3 regions of the Planococcus chinensis genome follow, and region 3 is predicted to be linked to each of the others. Evidence: riboswitches for the same ligand, from Rfam matches in the RefSeq annotation. Region 3 holds a riboswitch; each other region holds the start of a gene.
The links. Region 3 has a riboswitch for S-adenosylmethionine ahead of mtnW (2,3-diketo-5-methylthiopentyl-1-phosphate enolase). Riboswitches for the same ligand answer to the same signal wherever they lie in the genome.

Region 1 (6,054 bases), on a different contig from region 3:
GCCTTGACATTGAGCATATCCTGGCTCGTTTCCAATAGGATCAGATCCGCTCCGCCTTCGACGAGCGCTTTTGCCTGGACGTAGAAATTATCCTTCATTTCATCGAATGTCACCCCGCCGGTCACCGACAGCGTCTTTGTCGTCGGTCCGATGGCGCCTGCCACAAAGCGCGGCCATTCCGGCGTGGAGAATTTCGCGGCACTCGCTTTGGCTATTTCGACAGCGCGCCGGTTGATCTCAGGCGCCTGGCTGCCAAGGTCGTATTCATCGAGCACGATTGGCGTGCCGCCGAACGTATTCGTGCAGAGGATATCCGCCCCCGCTTCCAAATACGCATCGTGGACGCCTTCGATGACTTCCGGGCGGACGATGTTCAAGTACTCGTTGCACCCGTCGAATTCTTCACCGCCGAAATCTTCCGGCGACAGGTCGGCGTTCTGGATCATCGTGCCCATCGCTCCGTCGATGATGAGGATCCGTTTTTCGAGTTGTTGTTCAATGAGAGGTTTGGACATGGCTGTTATCGCTCGCTTTCTGCAAATCTATTTGTCGGATGTAATCGATCAATTCCACGCACATTTCATAGCGCAAAAACGGCGTGATCAGATAGATGCCGTTGAAGAGCCCGGCTGCGGTATCGATCAACTCCTTGGCAATCTGGATGCCTTCCGCTGTCGCCCGCTCCTTGTCTTCGCCGCATGCGCGCATGCGCTCGAGCGCATCTTCTGACAATTTGATGCCCGGCACTTCATTGTGCAGGAATTCCGAACTGCGGATGCTCGTCAGCGGCATGATGCCAAGGAAGACCGGGGTCTCCAAATGCTTCGTTTCCTCGTAAATTTCAATGATTTTCTCTTTTGTATAGACCGGCTGGGAAATGAAATAATCCGCACCGCTCTCGATTTTCTGTTCCAGACGCTTAACGGCCCGGCTGACGACGCGGACGTTCGGGTTGAACGCCGCCGCCACCGAGAAGTTCGCTTTCTTGCGCAGCGGCTTGCCGGAAAATGAAATGCCTTCGTTGAGCTTCTTGATCAACTGGATCAGTTCCATGCTCGAGACGTCATAGACGCTCGTTGCCCCCGGGAAATCACCCACTTTTGTCGGGTCTCCCGTCACTGCCAATATATCATGCATGCCAAGAGCATCAAGCCCCATGAGATGCGATTGCAGGCCGATCAGGTTGTGGTCGCGGCACGTTATGTGCGCGAGCGGCCGGATATTTTCCTGCTTCAGGATCGAGCCCATCGCCATGTTCGAGATGCGCGGCGAAGCAAGGGAATTGTCCGCCATCGTCAAGGCGTCGATGCCTGCCGCATCCAACGCTTTCGAGCCTTCGATGAACGTGGTGATGTCCAGATGGCGCGGCGTGTCGAGCTCGACAATGATTGTCCGCTCCGTCTTCGCTTTTTCGTGGAGCGGCTTGACGTCCAGCGCTTCCGCTTCGCGGATAACAATCGGCTTTCTCTCTGCCACTTTCTTCTCCGTCACCGGCGCCAAGTTCCGCAGGCGCTTCTTCGTTTCCGCAATATGCTTCGGGGTCGTACCGCAGCAGCCGCCGATCAAGCGTACGCCTTCTTCCCGGAGCAGCAAAGCCGCACGGCCGAAATAATCCGCTTCCGATTCATAGACGATGCGGCCGTCTTCGACGTCGAGCAGGCTCGCGTTCGGGTAGGCGGACAAGAATGCCTTTTTCAGCAGCTCGACGCCTTCGAACGCCTGGATCGTGTGATGGGGGCCAAGGCGGCAATTGACGCCGACAATGTCCGCACCGAGCGATTCCAGTTCCTGCAAGGCGTCGTTCAACAGCATGCCGTTCTGCAGAACGCCCGGTTCGTGCATCGACACTTGCGCGATGAGCGGTGTATCCGTGAGGGTTTTCAAGTGGGTGACGGTCGCTGCCAGCTCTTCGAAGTCGTAATACGTCTCGAGCAGCAGCCCGTCCGGATCGCCGGACAGGAGGTGCTGCGCCTGCTGGTCGACCATCGCGATGATTTCTGTTAGCGTCGCATCGCTTTTCCGGAAGCCCCGGATGCCGCCGATCGTCCCGAAGACGAACTGGCCGCCGGGCGCCGCGGCACGCTTCGCAATTTCAATCGCTGCCCGGTTGATGTCTTTCACCTGCTCCTCCAGCCCGTAGCGCGCGAGCTTATGCGCGTTCGCTCCGTACGTGTTGGTCTGGATGATGTCCGCTCCGGCCCGGATGTAGTCATGGTGGATCTTCTCGATGATCTCCGGACGCTGAATATTCAGCTCCTCGTTGCAGTATTCAATCCCGTACGAATACAGAAGCGTCCCCATTGCGCCGTCCGCCGTCAATACCCTTGTCTTCAACGCTTCCAATAACTTCATGCTGCTCTCCTCCTATACAAATAAAAAAGCCTTCCATAGAAAAAGAAGGCTTTACGATAACATACTCGTTCTTCTTCATCTCTCAGGCATGGAAATGCCTGCTGGATTTAGCACCTGACCGGTAACGGCTGGTTGCTGAAGCGTCATAGGGCCAGTCCCTCGACTTCTCTCGATAAGAATCAATTATTCAATTTTTTATATCCTAAAATATTAACCCCATATCGCCTCCAGGTCAAGGAGATCTGTCTAAAAAGAATGAAATTTCTGTTTATCTTCCTCTTTAAGACATAAATTCGACTCCAGTGCGCTGTCTTTGGCAATGCAGCTAAATCGTAGGAGAAGGCGTTTATCTAATAAAATCCCCTGAAGCGGAAAGACGTATGCAATTTCGGAATCAAAATCTGCCATCAAAATCCGGCCGGCTTCTTCACATTAAAAGCCACATCCTCCATCGTGAATTCGTACCAGGTGAACGGCCCTTCAGCCAAATCCCACGTGACCCCGAGTTCGGAAGGCGTGCGGATTCCGTCCATCGTCCGGTATGCCCGGATGTGGGCTGTGCACGGTACAAGCTCCGCATGCTCATCACTGTCCTTGAAGCGCATCGCCGTCACTTTCAGCAGTTCGCCGCCCTCCCCGAAATGGAAAGTCGCGCGGCCTTTGATCCAGTTGTAGGCCATCGTCGCTTCCGCCGTCCGATCGTCGATTGCGTGCCATTCGACATACCGGCTCAAAGCGGCGGAGGGAAATCCGCTCAGCTCCATTAAATACCGCTGCAGCGAGGACTGGTCGGCTTTCGGATTGCCGCGCGTAGTCGCCATCGGCACCAAGCCGGCCATTTTGATCCGCATCTCCGCCTTGCCTTCCTGAAACACATCCTTACCCGTCACAGAAAGCCCATTGCCCATCTTCATCTTCACTTTCCAGATGAAGCCGGGAGGATCAGAAGTAGTGTATTGCCAAGCTTCTGACGCCATCCATTTTTCCTGGCCGGGCTTGAGTTTCATCCGGCCAGTTTGCTTTGCATACACGCTCCGAATCTCTTCCCTGCCAGAAATGCCGCTCCACTCCATCCACTTCCGGACCGGGGCCGGCAGTGCAGCCAATTGTTCCGGTTCCACCCTCTTCAAAGGCGCCTCCAACTTTCTGAGCGGCGCCGCTTTTAATGATTCAGCCGGCGACTGGCGGTTCGCCCCTTTTACGACAAAGAATGCTGAGGCGAGCACAACAAGCACTGACAACAAGATTCTCATCTCTCCATCCCCTTCCTTTTTCGAAACGGACTTTCACGGACGGGCAGCAGCATCAACGGATTATCGTATCTATACCATACGACATCCAAACCTGTTCTCCTGCAATTTTGTACAGCTGCATGATTCCGCTTCTTTTAATCAGAAGAACCTTATTTCAGGAGATTTTATTCCCCTCTCTTTTTCCTTTAATAGATGAATTTTTCCCACCAAAAAAAGACAGGCTATCGAGAAACCTTCTTTAGATAAGTCATTAAAAAAATGAACTTTTCATCTCGCTTCGGCCGCTTTGGGCATGGCTTTCGCCCAGCCCGTGGACGCGCCGGCGCTGGTTTCGCTCTTTAAAAGCTGATAACTTAATCCGTTTTAGTAGTGCTATCTGAGATATGGAGCAAAACGGCGGAGAAAACCGTACTGTTTCTGCATCGCTTCGCTAGCTTCGAAACATGAAAGGACGCTGCTCCTGTCCCTGCATCGCTGCGCTAGCTTCGGGACATGAAAAACCGTTGCAGCGCTACGCGCTTCGTCGCAAAGTACCGGCCAAATGCTGTTTGGCCGGTACTTGCCTGCGGGACAGCGAGACAGCCGAGACCCCGCAAGTCGCGTAAGCGACTGAGGAGGCTTGGCGCTCGCCCGCGGCAAAGAGATGGCTCTAAGGAAGTTTGAGCCATCTCTTTGCGACGAGCGCATAGCGCGCAGGAGCACAGGGGTTTTACGAAGCTGTTTTGCGGAATATCGATTAAGAGACAAGTATTTTATATCTTTCTCAACAAGTTAAAAAAAGACAGGTGCATACCTGTCTTTTTTCATTTTCTAATCTCCCCCGTAAACATCCGCTTCGGTATGGAAGCCGTCCGCAATGACGGTCTCCCGGATATTGCCTTCATCGACCGCCACCGGTTCGAGCAAGACGGACGGCACTTCGCTTTTGCCGTTGTTGATGCTGTCGATGGCGCTGAACTCATTGCCTTTGGCCAGGTGGACGGCAAGTGCCGCCACCCGCTCCGACAAGGTCTGAATCGGCTTGTAGACGGTCATGGTCTGCGTGCCGCTGACAATGCGCTGCACGGCTGCCAGCTCAGCGTCCTGTCCGGCGACAGGAATTTCCCCGTCCAGCCCCTGGACCTTCAGTGCCTCAACGGCTCCGCCTGCTGTCGCATCATTCGCTGCAATGACGGCGTCAATCCGGTTGCCATTGGTCTCCAGCGCTTCGGACATGTTGGCAAAAGCATTTTCAGGCGCCCAGTCCTCGGTCCATTGGTCATAGACGATGCGGATATCGCCGCGATCGATGGCCGGCTGCAGCACCTTGAACACCCCTTTTTTCAGCAAATGGGCATTGTTGTCAGTCGGCGCCCCGCCGATAAAGACGTAATTTCCCTTCGGCACTTTTGCGAGCATCGCTTCTGCTTGGATCTCCCCGACTTTTTCATTGTCGAACGAGACGTACAGATCGATCTCGGCGTTTTTGACGAGCCTATCATAAGCGATGACTTTGATGCCTGCTTTATGGGCTTTATGGACGATCGCTGCTGTCGCTTCGGCATTATGGGGAACGATGACGAGCAGGTCGATGCCCTTTTGGATCATCTCTTCGGCTTGGGCGATCTGGCGCGCGTCGTCGCCATTCGCTGCAGTGATCTCCACCCGGACTCCGTGCGATTCGACCGCCTGGCGGAACAAGTTGCGGTCTTTCACCCAGCGTTCTTCTTTCAGCGTATCCATTGCGAAGCCGATCTTCAGCGGCTCGTCGGCTTCGGCAGCCACAGGTTCTTTCACCGCTTTTTTCACGACAGCTTCATCATCTGTGCAGGCCGCAAGCAAAAAGCCCAGCAGCACGAAAAGCCATAACCACTTCATGCGCTTCATGTCGCGGCCTCCTGGGTATCTGGGGCATTCAGCATCCCTTTGCGGTATTCCTTCGGCGAGACGCCGTTCATTTTCTTGAACACTTTGCTGAAATAATTCGGTTCGTGGTAGCCGACTTCCAAGGAAATCTCCTTCAAGCTTTTTTCCGGGTCTGCCAACAGCTTTTTCGCTTTCTCGATCCGGCTCTCCGTCAGGAAATCGATGTAATTGATCCCGAGCTTTTCCTTGAACATCTTGCTGATGTAGATCGGGCTCAGATCGACTTTCCGTGCAAGCGCATCGAGCGAGATGTCTTCATGCGAATGCTCCATGATGAACTGCTTGATCTGCTGGATCTTGTCGACTTCCAGCCGGCTGTGGTGCTCCGTATACGCCGCCTTCAGGCCATCCGCCAGCTTGCGGGTTTCCAGAATCAATTGCCGGTGGTCGTTCGCCGCAACCGAGTAAAACGGTGCTTCCACCTCGATTCCCATCTCTCCCATGAGCCGCGCTGTGATCCACAGGAATTCCAGCGACCGCTGCTGCGTCTGCAGCGCGTTTTCGCCGGTCCGCTCCATTTGCCGGATCAGGTCGAGGACGAGCG
Region 2 (6,054 bases), on a different contig from region 3:
TCTTTGAAGGAACGAATGAAATCAACCGCCTGCTGGTGCCGGGCACTTTGATCCGCAAAGCGATGAAAGGCGAACTGCCATTGTTCGAGCATGCCCAAAAACTCCAGGAAGAGCTGTTGATGATGATGCCGGAAGAAATCGGCACAGAAGCATTGGCCCAGGAGAAATACTTGGTGCGCAACGCGAAGAAAATCGCGCTTTTGGCGGCTGGCCTAGCGGCACAGACCTACGGAGCGAAGCTTGAGCAGGAGCAGGAAGTGCTTGTGAACATCGCGGACATCGTCAGCAACGTCTTTGCAATGGAATCAGCAGTTTTGCGCACCGAAAAAGCGATCGCGGCTTCTGGCGAAGAAAAAGCGAAACAGAAACTCCTTTACACGCAGATCTATTGCCAGGAAGCATTCGACAAAATCGAAAAAGACGCAAAAGAAACGTTGCTTGCAGCTATCGAAGGCGACAACCAGCGCATGATGCTTTCTGCATTGCGTAAATTGACGCGCTCGACGCCTTACAACGTCATTGCGAAAAAACGCGAAGCGGCCGTTAAATTGATCGAAGTTGAAAAATACGTCGTGTAAGAATTTTTGAAAACGCAGCTCAGGCTGCGTTTTTTCTTTTGTTCAATTTCTATGGCAGATGGAGAGTAGTAAGGCATGAACAGGCATTTTCGGTCGTATGCTCATTGAAGTACGGAATGCGCTCATAGAATCTGTAAAAGCGCTCATAGGATTCCGAAAGCCGCTCATAAACCCTCGAGAACCGCTCTTAGAGAATGAAACGTTCAACTTTTTATAGAATTAGTAAATCATCCAGCTTAATGATTACAGGCACACCGCAAATGGACACTTTTCTCCATTCGACCGGCTAGATGAATTTTGGTAAGCTTGAGGAAAAGGGGGTTTTATTGTGATTACGTATTATGCTTATCCAAAATGCACCACGTGCCGCAACGGAAAGAAATGGCTTGATGAAAACGGTGCCGATTATCGGGAGATCAATATTGCCGAAGCGCCGCCTTCTAAGGAAGAGCTCCGCAAAATCTACAAAGCCAGCGGCATCGAACTGAAGAAGTTTTTCAATACGAGCGGCATCAAGTACCGCGAGCTTGGGCTGAAGGAAAAATTGCCGGAAATGGGCGAGGACGAACAGCTGGAATTGCTTGCTGGCGACGGGATGCTCATCAAGCGGCCGCTTGCATGGGACGGGGAGAAAACGACGCTTGGCTTTAAGGAAGACGTCTATGAAAATACCTGGAAGTAGCGCCATACATTTCTTGTGTTTCCCAAATGTTTATGTCAAACTAAAGGGGAGCAAACTACATAATTTGGAGGGTTTTCGATGAGCACACCACAAGAACTTCGTTATTCAAAAGAGCATGAATGGGTAAAAGTAGAAGGCGGTACAGCACGTATTGGCATTACTGATTTTGCACAAGCCGAATTGGGCGATATCGTTTTCGTTGAATTGCCGCAAGTTGGGGACGAACTGAAAAAAGACCAGCCTTTCGGAAGCGTTGAATCTGTAAAAACCGTATCGGAACTTTACGCGCCGATTAGCGGCAAAGTGGTTGAAGTGAACGCTGAGCTGGAAGACAGCCCTGAATTTGTCAACGAATCTCCTTACGAAAATGCGTGGATGGTGGTAATCGAATCTCCTAGCGAAGCTGAAGTAGGCGAGTTGATGACAGCTGAGCAATATAAAGAAATGATCAACGAGTAATCTCAAAGCGCCTCTTTTTGGCGCTTTTTTTATACAGATTTTCTTTCATACCGATCTAGTGAGGTGTTGGCTTATGGAAAAAGTAATCGTGGTGGAAGGGATCAGCGATAAGTCGCGGATCGCGCCGCTCATTGCAGAACCCGTGACGATTCTTTGCACAAATGGTACAGTAAGTGCATCGAGGCTTGAAGAACTGCTGCTGCCATATGAAGGCCTGGACATCATCATCCTGGTCGATGCGGACAAATCAGGAGAGAAATTGCGGAAATTGGTGAAGCGCGAATTTCCCGAAGCCCGGCACTTTTACATCAGCCCGAGCTTCAAGGAAGTGGCGGCCACGCCGATCCGCAACTTGATCGATGTTCTGATTTCAGCAAACGTTCAAGTCAATAAGTTATTAGCTGAGGGATGAAACAAAATGGAAGAATGGACACATAAAGAATGGCTGAAAGAAAAGAACACGAAAACGGTTGCCGCGTTTTATTTGTACACGCCGATGTGCGGCACATGCCAAGTTGCTTCGAAAATGCTGGATGTGGTCGAAGAGCTGTTGCCGGACATGCCGATGGGCAAGGCAAACTTGAATTTTGTGCAGGAAATAGCTGAACTCTATCAAGTGGAGAGCGTGCCATGCCTGCTCTTGACAAAGAACGGCGAGCTGGCTGAAAAGATCTACGCGTTCCAATCCGTGCCTTATTTATATGGAAAGTTAAAATCTGTTGACGTATAAAGTGAAGCGTGGTAAATTGAATTTCTGAAATCAATTAAATATCGTCAACTCTTATTAAGAGTGGTGGAGGGAAGTGCCCTATGAAGCCCGGCAACCGTCATGAAAATGAAATGGTGCCAAATCACACAAAGCAATAGCTTTGGAAGATGAGAGATCGGTTTACTTTTAAAGTTACCCTTCTGCTCAAATTTGCGCAGAAGGGTTTTTATTTTGAGGCGGGAGTGTTTAGGAATGATCGAATTAAAACAATTATCGAAAGTGTTCGATACCGGCAAAGGTTCATTGACCGCAGTGGACGGCGTGGACCTGTCGATCGGCGACGGCGAGATCTTCGGCATCATCGGCTATAGCGGCGCCGGGAAGAGTACATTGATCCGTTTGCTGAACGGGCTCGAAAAACCGACAAATGGTTCTGTTGTTATCAACGGGCAGGACATCACGAATATCAGCAGCGGTGAGCTGCGGAAAGCGCGCCAGAAAGTCAGCATGATTTTCCAGCATTTCAATTTGCTATGGTCGCGCACCGTCAAGGAGAACATCGAGTTCCCGCTTGAAATCGCCGGCGTTCCGAAAGAGAAGCGCGCAGCGCGCGTTCAGGAACTGGTGGAACTCGTCGGCCTCGGCGGACGGGAAAATGCTTACCCGTCCCAGTTGTCAGGGGGACAGAAGCAGCGCGTCGGCATTGCACGCGCACTTGCTAATGAGCCGGAAGTGCTGCTGTGCGACGAAGCGACGTCTGCACTCGATCCGCAGACGACGGACTCGATTCTGGACTTGCTGGTGGACATCAACAAGCGCTTGGGGCTTACGATTGTGCTGATTACACACGAAATGCATGTCATCCGGAAAATCTGCCATCGCGTCGCCGTCATGGAAGGCGGCCGGGTCGTAGAGATGGGCGATGTGCTCCGCGTCTTCCAGGCGCCAAAGGAAAACATCACCAAACGATTTGTGGCGCAAGTGACGGATACGGAAGATTCGCAAGAGACGATCAAGCACCTCCGCGAGTTGTATCCGGAAGGCGTGCTGGTAAAACTGGTCTTTGTCGGAGATCAGACAGAGCAGCCGATTTTGACCAAATTGATCCGGAAGCATCCGGTCGATATTAATATTGTGCAGGGCAATATCGCCCATACACAACGAGGAGCATACGGAACATTGATTTTGCAGATAAAAGGCTCTCAGCCGGAAGTTGCTGAGGCCATGGCATTCTTGAATGCGGAAGGCGTCCAGACGGAGGTGATGGCAAATGATTGAGTCATTATTCCCGAACGTCGATTGGCAGGATATGTGGGAAGCGACGCTGGAAACCTTGTATATGACGGCCATGTCGACGCTCTTTACATTCGCCATCGGCCTTGTGCTCGGAATCGTCCTGTTTTTGACCGCACCAAAACAATTATGGGCAAACAGCATCGTGAATTGGCTGACCGGCGCATTCGTCAATATTTTCCGGTCGATTCCGTTCATCATCCTGATCATCTTGCTGATCCCGCTTACGAAATTCATGATCGGAACCATCCGGGGGCCGAATGCGGCATTGCCGGCACTGATCATCGGCGCAGCACCTTTCTATGCACGCATGGTGCTGATCGCTTTGAAAGAAATCGACAAAGGCGTCATTGAAGCAGCGCGCTCGATGGGCGCAAGCACATGGACGATCATCCGCAAGGTGCTGCTGCCGGAGTCGAAGCCGGCGTTGATCTCCGGAATTACGGTGACGGCCATTGCATTGGTCGGCTATACCGCGATGGCGGGCATCATCGGAGCAGGCGGCCTTGGCACATTGGCTTTCCTAGATGGCTTCCAGCGCAGCCGCCAGGATGTTGTTCTGGTAGCGACCATCCTGATTTTGATCATCGTTTTTGCCATCCAGTTTGTCGGAGACCGTTTGACGGTGAAATCAGATAAACGTTGATCCAAGAATTCCATAATAAAAAACACCATAGAAAAGGGAGCGTACACACATGAAGAAACTTGTAACAGGAACATTATTGGCAGCATTGGCATTGGCAGGCTGCGGCGCAGAAGAATCCGGCAGCGGCGGATCCGGCGGGGAAGAGTCAAGCACATTGAAAGTGGGAGCGTCCAACGTACCGCATGCGGAGATTCTGGAGCAGGCCCAGCCTATCCTCGAAGAACAGGGAATTGAACTGGAAATCGAAACTTATCAGGATTATATCTTCCCTAACCAAGATCTTGAATCAGGCGAAATTGATGCCAACTACTTCCAGCATGTCCCTTATTTAGAATCACAGATTGCTGAGAATGGCTATGAGTTTGAAAATGCCGGAGGCATCCATATTGAACCGATCGGTGTTTATTCCCAAAAATACAAGTCACTAGAAGAACTTCCGGAAGGCGCGACAATCTTGATGAGCAGCTCTGTTGCGGACCATGGACGAATCTTGTCTATGCTTGAAGCGCAAGGCTTGATCACTTTGGATGAATCGGTGGAAAAAACAACAGCTGAAGTAAGCGACATTACAGATAATCCGAAGAACCTGCAATTTGAAACGGATTACGAAGCGGCGATTCTTGTCCAAATGTATGAGCAAGGTGAAGGTGATGCCGTATTGATCAACTCGAACTATGCCATCGATGCAGGCCTGAACCCAATGGAAGATTCCATCGCTCTTGAAAGCTCAGATTCACCATATGTCAACATCATTGCTGTCCGCAAAGGCGACGAAGACAACGAAAACGTCAAAGCCTTGGTGGAAGTGCTGAAATCTGACGAAATCCAAGACTTCATCCTTGAAGAGTGGGGCGGCTCTGTAGTGCCGGTCGACTAATAAAACGAACAAAGGCCCCTGAATCCGATTCAGGGGCCTTTTGCATTGTGGGAAAGAAGATGGAACTAGGAAAGGGGAGTTTTAACTTTGTTGAAATAATAAAAATATTTCGCGTATTGGAGTTCCTATTAACTTTTTTTTGCCTTTGTGATACTTTTGGATAATAAATAAAATACATCTGTTCATATAGGGAGGACATGGAAGTGAAGTTTAATTTTGGTTTACTGCCAAGAATCATTGTCGCCATCGCTTTAGGGGTGTTGATCGGTTCGTTTGCGCCAGAGTGGCTGGCACGGATTTTTGCTACATTCACAACGATTTTCGGAAACTTTCTTAATTTCATCGTGCCATTGATCATTCTCGGGTTCATCGCGCCCGGCATTGCCAAATTAGGCAAAGGATCGGGGAAATTGCTGGGACTGGCAACGTTTTTTGCGTATGCGTCAACCATTATCGCTGGAACGATGGCGTTTTTTGCAGCGACGACGATTTTGCCGAATTTCATGCAAGGCGGTTCGTTGAGCGCAATTGATGATCCGGAACATGCACTCGCAACCTCATTCATCGCGCTTGATATGCCGCCGGTGTTCGGCGTCATGTCTGCATTGATCCTGGCATTCCTGCTCGGAATCGGTATGGCTTCCACTGGGAGCAAAACGATGTTTTCGTTTTTTGATGAATTCCAGGCAATTATCGAGAAAGCGATCACGTATGTCATCATCCCACTTTTGCCGTTCCATATCTTCGGGATCTTCGGAAACATGGCCTATGGCGGAGCGGTGGCAGAGATACTTTCGCTCTTCGCTGTCG
Region 3 (6,054 bases):
AAGTCCCCTGGAGACAGGTGGACTTCGAAAAAGCGCTCGTCTTTGCCTTGGATGATGAAGACACCGTGTCCGCTGACGATATAGCGCACTTCGTCGTCCGTGTGGATGTGCTTGCGCTGGAAGTTTTTCAGCAGCTCGTCGAGTTTCGGGTTGGAATCCGACAGGGAAATGATATCCGCTGCCTGGTAGCCGCGGCGCTCGGAAATGTCGTCGATTTCGGCTTTGAACGCTGCAAGGATTTCTTCCTTCTCTTCGTCGCTCAAGTCGAATTTTTCCCGGAGGTGCTCCGGCAATTTGTTGATGTCCCAGTGCTCATAGACGACTTCCTGCTGCTCCAGGAATGCTGCTACTTCGTTTTGCGCTTCGATTGTTTCATTCGTGCCTTGGATTTTGATGATTGCCATAATGGATCTTCCTCTCTTATTGTGAATGGATTTGGTATAACGCCATTTGGTACTGGAATAAAAACTCGCTGGCTTCAAGCAGTTTCTTCGCTTCAAAGCCGTCCTTGCCCCAGACGGTGATGCCGTGGTTGCGGATCAGCACCGCGCCGCTGTCGGCTTGGATATGCTTTTGGAACTCTTCCGCAAGGTCAGGGATATGCGCATGGTTCGGGATGATCGGGATTGTCAGGACCGCATCTTCATCCCACAGGCCGAATGCCTTGATGAGCTCGAGGCCTTTGAAATCGATCTTGCCCTGATCGCCGTAGATTTCTGAAATGACGTTATTGGCGACGGTATGGATGTGCAGGCTGCAGCCGGCGTTGGTCTTGGAATAGACCTCGCAATGCAGCAGTGTTTCCGCCGAAGGCTTTAAAGGCGTGTCGTCCACCGCTTTGCCGGATGCATCTACCAGCAGGAAATCTTCCGAGGTCCGTTTGCGTTTGTCTTTGCCGCTCGCGGTCACCAGGAATTCGAGCGGCGCGTCCTGGACCTTGATCGCCAAGTTGCCGCTCGTTCCCATGAACCAGTCGCGCAATGCGAGTTCGTCTTTGATGTCTGCAAGTTCCTGCCATCTTGCCTGAAGGGCCGTCATGATTTCACCCCCAGCCGTGCATCGATGATCGACATGACGTCGCGGAAGTTCTCGAACGGTTCATACGGAAGGCCCAGCTCTTCGCATTTCTCGATAAGGAAGTCGCGTGCAATGACAAGGTCTGCCCTTTTCGCCGCTTCGAGGTCGGTAATGGAATCGCCGATGACGATGCTGTCCGCGCCGTTTTCCAACAGGTTCCGGATGATCGATGGCTTGCAGCATCCGCAGCCTTGGCTCGTGCATTCGCCGTCGCATCCATGCGGGAAAGAAATCCGTATCGTGTCGCCGGAAAAATCCGCTTCGTTGCAATAAACGCCGGCAAACGGGCCAAACGGTTCGAGCAGCGGATGGACGAAAAAGTCGATGCCGCCGCTGACGATGTAGAGCGGAATGTCCTGTTCCTTGGCATAAGCCACAAATTCAGCAAAGCCTTCGCGGATTTCCGCCTGTTCAAGCACGTAGTCGACGACTTCGTCTTTCTTGGCCGAAGGCAGAAGCGAAAACATTTTCGCCACGCCTTCGCGGATTGATATATTCTGTGCCAGAATGTCGTCCTTAATTGGACTCCATCCCGGCGGATCGAAATGTTTCATGATAGCGATGATGTTGTCGTTGTTGGTGATCGTGCCATCAAAATCGCAAAAGATGACCGGTTTGTCCATTGCCGTTACCCCCATATGTCCAGTGCTGTTTTCAATTCTTGATGCTGTTCAGAAGCTTCAGCCAGCGTTTTTCCACTGAGTACGGCGTCGACCGCTTGGCGGAATGCCTTGCCGCCGCCAGCCGCGCCGTCGGGATGGCCATGTACGCCGCCTCCGGCATTGATGATGCTGTCGATGCCGAAATCGTTGATCAACAGCGGCACGAGGCCGGGATGGATGCCGGCTGATGGAACCGGGAAGCTGCGTTTCAGCGGGCTTTCCTCCACCAAGGCATGGCCGAGTGTCAGTGCCTGTGCTTTTTCAAGTGCAACACTTCCGTAAGGGGAAGGGAACAGCGAGAAGTCGGCTCCGGCGATGCGCGTCAGCTTCCCGAGCGCAAGCGCCGTCGACAGCCCGTAGAACGGGGAAGACGTAAAAGCGCCACTGAATGCCGGATGCGCCATGAGCGGCAAGCTGATTTCTTCATCTTCCGCCAGTTCCTGCAGCACATCAAGTCCGTACGCATGGACATTGAACAAAAGGGCGTCCGCGCCGAGTTCGCGCGCTTTTTTCGCTTTGTCACGCAAGCCAGAAGTGCGGCCCGATAAGTTCACCGCGTAAAGCGTGCGGTGGCCGGTTTCTTCAAAGACGGCTTCGAGCGCGCTCTTGCCGGTGGTGATGCGCTGATCGAACGGCGTCAGCGGATTGTCGAAGAGGATTTCGTCGTCTTTCACCAAATCCACGCCGCCAAGCGCCTGTTCGCGGAGCTGTGCGGCCATGAAATCCAGGTCGCGGCCGATGACACCTTTGAATATGCTCATGACGAGCGGCCGGTCCATGACGCCCAGCTTGCTGCGGAGACCGTCGATGCCAAAGCGCGGACCCGGAAAATGGCTCAGCAGCTCTTCGCTGAAATCGAGGTCCAGGAGCTTCACTTCGCCGTCGAGCGACAATTTGCCGAATACTGTCGTCAGGATCGCCGGCAGGTCCGCTGAGAAGTTGGCGCTCGGATAAGCGATCTTCACTTCGGCTTTTATGGTGTCGGGCTTCAGCGGATGCGGAGCATCCCCGAATTCCTCCACCGATACGACTTGGCCTTTATGGTGCTTTAATTGTTCCTGTTCCAGCAAAGGCAGGTCCGTCCACGAGCCAATTGTCAGGCCGAGGGCGATGCCTTCCGCCTTTTTTTCAAATGAACCGGGTTTGCCGTAAAGCTGGTACGTTGCCGTCAATATGCTCACTATATGCACACTCCATTTTTAGTAAAGATTAGGTATCATGATTCTGAAGAAGAATGAGCGGAAAGCGTCCGCATGAAGCGATTTCTTCAAGATACAAAATAAAAAAACCTCTTCAAACAAGAAGAGGTTAAGGGCGTTAACAACTTCTTATTTCTCAGCTGCGAAATCGCGCTGCAAGAATTAGCACCGTGTCCACTGGACCGGTTGCCGGGTATCATAGGGCTTGTCCCTCCACCTGCTCTGAATAAGAAAGTATTCAATTGGTTTTTGAAAGAGTAAATTAATTTTGATTATTCCATGCCGAAAACTATCTGTCAATCGTTATCCGTGAAAATTTTTTTGCAAAAAAAATTATTGACACTCAATTCTGAACCATGATAGGATTCATTTCAAACAGCATACAGTTTTACAACAAACACTCTTATCAAGAGCAGGCAGAGGGATATTGGCCCTATGACGCCCAGCAACCGACCGTAATACCTTCGTGAGAAGGGGCGCTTTTGCGCCGGGATGAACATCCCGCAAGGCACGGTGCTAATTCCATCAGAAACCGCGGTTTCTGAAAGATAAGAGGTGCGGAATCTCTTATTCTACGCCTCTTTCTTTGGAAAGGGGCTTTTTTATTGCCCAAAAACAGCTTCTCAAACCCAACCACAACAGCTGAAAGGTAGATGACCTATGACAATAGCAACAAACCAATATGCAGCATTAACCGAAGAAACCGCAATCGCCCTGGCGAAAAGCGTCTATCCGTTCCCGGAAGGGGCAGAACTTTCGAGCCGTGAAATCGGCGACGGCAACTTGAATTACGTGTTCCGGATCACCGATTCGGCCAGCGGCAAAGGCGTCATCATCAAGCAGGCGTTGCCGTATGCGAAAGTCGTCGGCGAAAGCTGGCCGCTGACATTGAAGCGTGCAGAAACGGAAGCCGCAGCGCTCCTGAAGCACGGCGAATTCGCTCCAGGCCTTGTGCCGGAAGTGTATGCCACTGATACGGATTTGGCGGTGACGGTCATGGAAGACCTGTCGCATCTGAAGATTGCCCGCGAAGGCCTCATTGCAGGCGAAAGCTATCCGAAGCTTTCATCGGATATCGGGGAATACCTGGCGCGCACGCTATTCCATACATCGGATTTTGCGCTCCATCCGTTTGAGAAAAAGCGGCTTGCTGCGGAATTTTCAAATCCGGAGCTCTGCAAAATCACGGAAGACCTGATTTTCACTGATCCGTTCTTTGACCGCGAGACGAACGATTTTGAGCCTCAGCTGCGCCTGGCAGTGGAGGCGATCTGGAACAACGCGCCGCTTCAGCTGGAGGCCGCCAAATTGAAGTACAGCTTTTTGACGGAAGCGGAAGCATTGCTGCATGGCGACCTCCATACGGGCAGCATCTTCGCCAGTGCGGAAGAGACGAAAGTCATCGATCCGGAATTCGCGTTTTACGGGCCGATCGGTTTTGACGTAGGCCTGTTCCTTGCAAATCTGATCGCTCAAGGGATCACGCGCACCGGCGAAGGGCGCAAAGTGATCACAGACCATATCGCAAAGACATGGGAAACGTTTGAAGGGACTTTCAGCGCTTTATGGGAAGCAGAAGGCGTGGAGGCGTTCAAAAATACACCCGGCTACCGCGAAGCGATCCTTGAAAAAGTGTTCAGCGATGCGCTCGGCTTTGCCGGCTGCGAATTGATTCGCCGCACCATCGGCTTGGCGCACGTCAAGGACCTCGACGGCATTGAAGAGGAAGCACGGCGCATCGAATTGAAAAAACAGGCGCTGGAGCTCGGTGAAACCTTGATCCTCAACCGCCGCACCATCAAAGATATAGGGGCAGTTGTCCGTTTGGCAGAGGGGGAAGCGCGATGAGCATCCCGTTGTCGATTTCCTGGTCCGAAGGCCAACTGGTCATTCTCGATCAGCAGAAACTGCCGCATGAAATTGAATATGTCACACTCGAGACGCTCGAAGATGTCTTTGACGCCATTTTCACATTGAAAGTGCGCGGCGCTCCGGCAATCGGCATCGCCGCTGCCTACGGGCTGGCGCTTTCCGCCGTCCGCCACGAAACGGAAGACTTGGAGACGTTTTTCCACCTCGTCCAAAAAGACGCCGAATACCTTGGAAGTTCGCGCCCAACGGCAGTCAACCTCGTCTGGGCGCTCCAGCGGCTCGCATCGGTGGTCCGGAACGCCGGATCGGTGGATGCGGCAAAACAATTGCTGGCAGAAGAAGCGGTCCGGATCCACGAGGAAGACGAAGCTTCCTGCCGCCAGATCGGCGCATACGGACTCGAGCTGCTCGAGGGCAAAAAACGCGTCATGACCATCTGCAACGCCGGTTCCATCGCGACGGCCAAATACGGCACGGCGTTGGCGCCGTTCCATCTCGGAGCGGAAATCGGCCGGGAATTTGAAGTCTACGCCTGCGAGACGCGGCCGGTCTTCCAAGGATCCCGGCTGACTGTCTGGGAGCTGCAGCAATCGGGCGTCAACGTCACGTTGATCACCGACAGCATGGCAGCCCACACCATCGAGGCGAAAGAAGTCGAGGCGATCATCGTCGGTGCGGACCGCATTGCGGCGAACGGCGACACGGCCAATAAAATCGGCACACTGAACTTGGCGATCCTCGCAAATGCCTATAACATCCCGTTTTATGTAGCCGCCCCGTCTTCGACATTCGACGTGTCGATCGGTTCCGGTGCAGAAATTCCGATTGAAGAACGGAAACCGGAAGAAATCACCCATTTTGCGGGAGAGCCGGTGGCGCCGCTCGGAACAAAAGTGTTCAACCCGGCCTTTGACGTCGCGCCGGCCCGGCTCATCACAGCCATCATCACGGAAAAAGGCATCATCAAACCGGAATATGAGAAAAATATCCCTGCCGCCCTAGGCGCTTATACAGGAAAAGGAGCCCATTCATGAAAAGACAATCGTTTTTATTGCTAGCATTTCTTTTGATCATCAGCGCGTTTTTGGCGGCCTGCCAGCCAAAAGGTGAAGTCAGCGAAGAAGCAACGACCGACGCGACGAAAGCGGAAGCTTCGGACAACCCGCTTGCCGGAAAGAAAGTCGCGCTCGTCATGCAGCAGAACCTCGGGACGTTTTCGGCCCAGTACATTGAAGGCGTCAAAG

Region 1: it holds a riboswitch for S-adenosylmethionine, as region 3 does, so the genes downstream of both, ACFSDB_RS09630 (bifunctional homocysteine S-methyltransferase/methylenetetrahydrofolate reductase) here and mtnW (2,3-diketo-5-methylthiopentyl-1-phosphate enolase) in region 3, are expected to answer to the same signal.
Region 2: it holds a riboswitch for S-adenosylmethionine, as region 3 does, so the genes downstream of both, ACFSDB_RS10695 (methionine ABC transporter ATP-binding protein) here and mtnW (2,3-diketo-5-methylthiopentyl-1-phosphate enolase) in region 3, are expected to answer to the same signal.

The regions. Positions count from the first base shown of each region.
Region 1 covers NZ_JBHUFW010000005.1:419,711-425,764, forward strand. Annotated here, with positions in the region: gene metH (methionine synthase) at 1-515, opposite strand, end outside; gene ACFSDB_RS09630 (bifunctional homocysteine S-methyltransferase/methylenetetrahydrofolate reductase) at 496-2,352, opposite strand; SAM riboswitch class I at 2,425-2,531, opposite strand; gene ACFSDB_RS09635 (DUF6544 family protein) at 2,760-3,605, opposite strand; gene xylF (D-xylose ABC transporter substrate-binding protein) at 4,416-5,471, opposite strand; gene ACFSDB_RS09645 (response regulator) at 5,468-6,054, opposite strand, start outside.
Region 2 covers NZ_JBHUFW010000007.1:150,666-156,719, forward strand. Annotated here, with positions in the region: gene ACFSDB_RS10670 (acyl-CoA dehydrogenase family protein) at 1-578, shown strand, start outside; gene ACFSDB_RS10675 (arsenate reductase family protein) at 904-1,260, shown strand; gene gcvH (glycine cleavage system protein GcvH) at 1,339-1,719, shown strand; gene ACFSDB_RS10685 (toprim domain-containing protein) at 1,793-2,131, shown strand; gene ACFSDB_RS10690 (thioredoxin family protein) at 2,138-2,449, shown strand; SAM riboswitch class I at 2,498-2,602, shown strand; gene ACFSDB_RS10695 (methionine ABC transporter ATP-binding protein) at 2,681-3,706, shown strand; gene ACFSDB_RS10700 (methionine ABC transporter permease) at 3,699-4,367, shown strand; gene ACFSDB_RS10705 (MetQ/NlpA family ABC transporter substrate-binding protein) at 4,417-5,244, shown strand; gene ACFSDB_RS10710 (dicarboxylate/amino acid:cation symporter) at 5,448-6,054, shown strand, end outside.
Region 3 covers NZ_JBHUFW010000008.1:151,678-157,731, forward strand. Annotated here, with positions in the region: gene ACFSDB_RS11695 (1,2-dihydroxy-3-keto-5-methylthiopentene dioxygenase) at 1-404, opposite strand, end outside; gene ACFSDB_RS11700 (methylthioribulose 1-phosphate dehydratase) at 421-1,038, opposite strand; gene ACFSDB_RS11705 (2-hydroxy-3-keto-5-methylthiopentenyl-1-phosphate phosphatase) at 1,035-1,700, opposite strand; gene mtnW (2,3-diketo-5-methylthiopentyl-1-phosphate enolase) at 1,706-2,920, opposite strand; SAM riboswitch class I at 3,065-3,171, opposite strand; SAM riboswitch class I at 3,339-3,493, shown strand; gene mtnK (S-methyl-5-thioribose kinase) at 3,599-4,786, shown strand; gene mtnA (S-methyl-5-thioribose-1-phosphate isomerase) at 4,783-5,844, shown strand; gene ACFSDB_RS11725 (sugar ABC transporter substrate-binding protein) at 5,841-6,054, shown strand, end outside.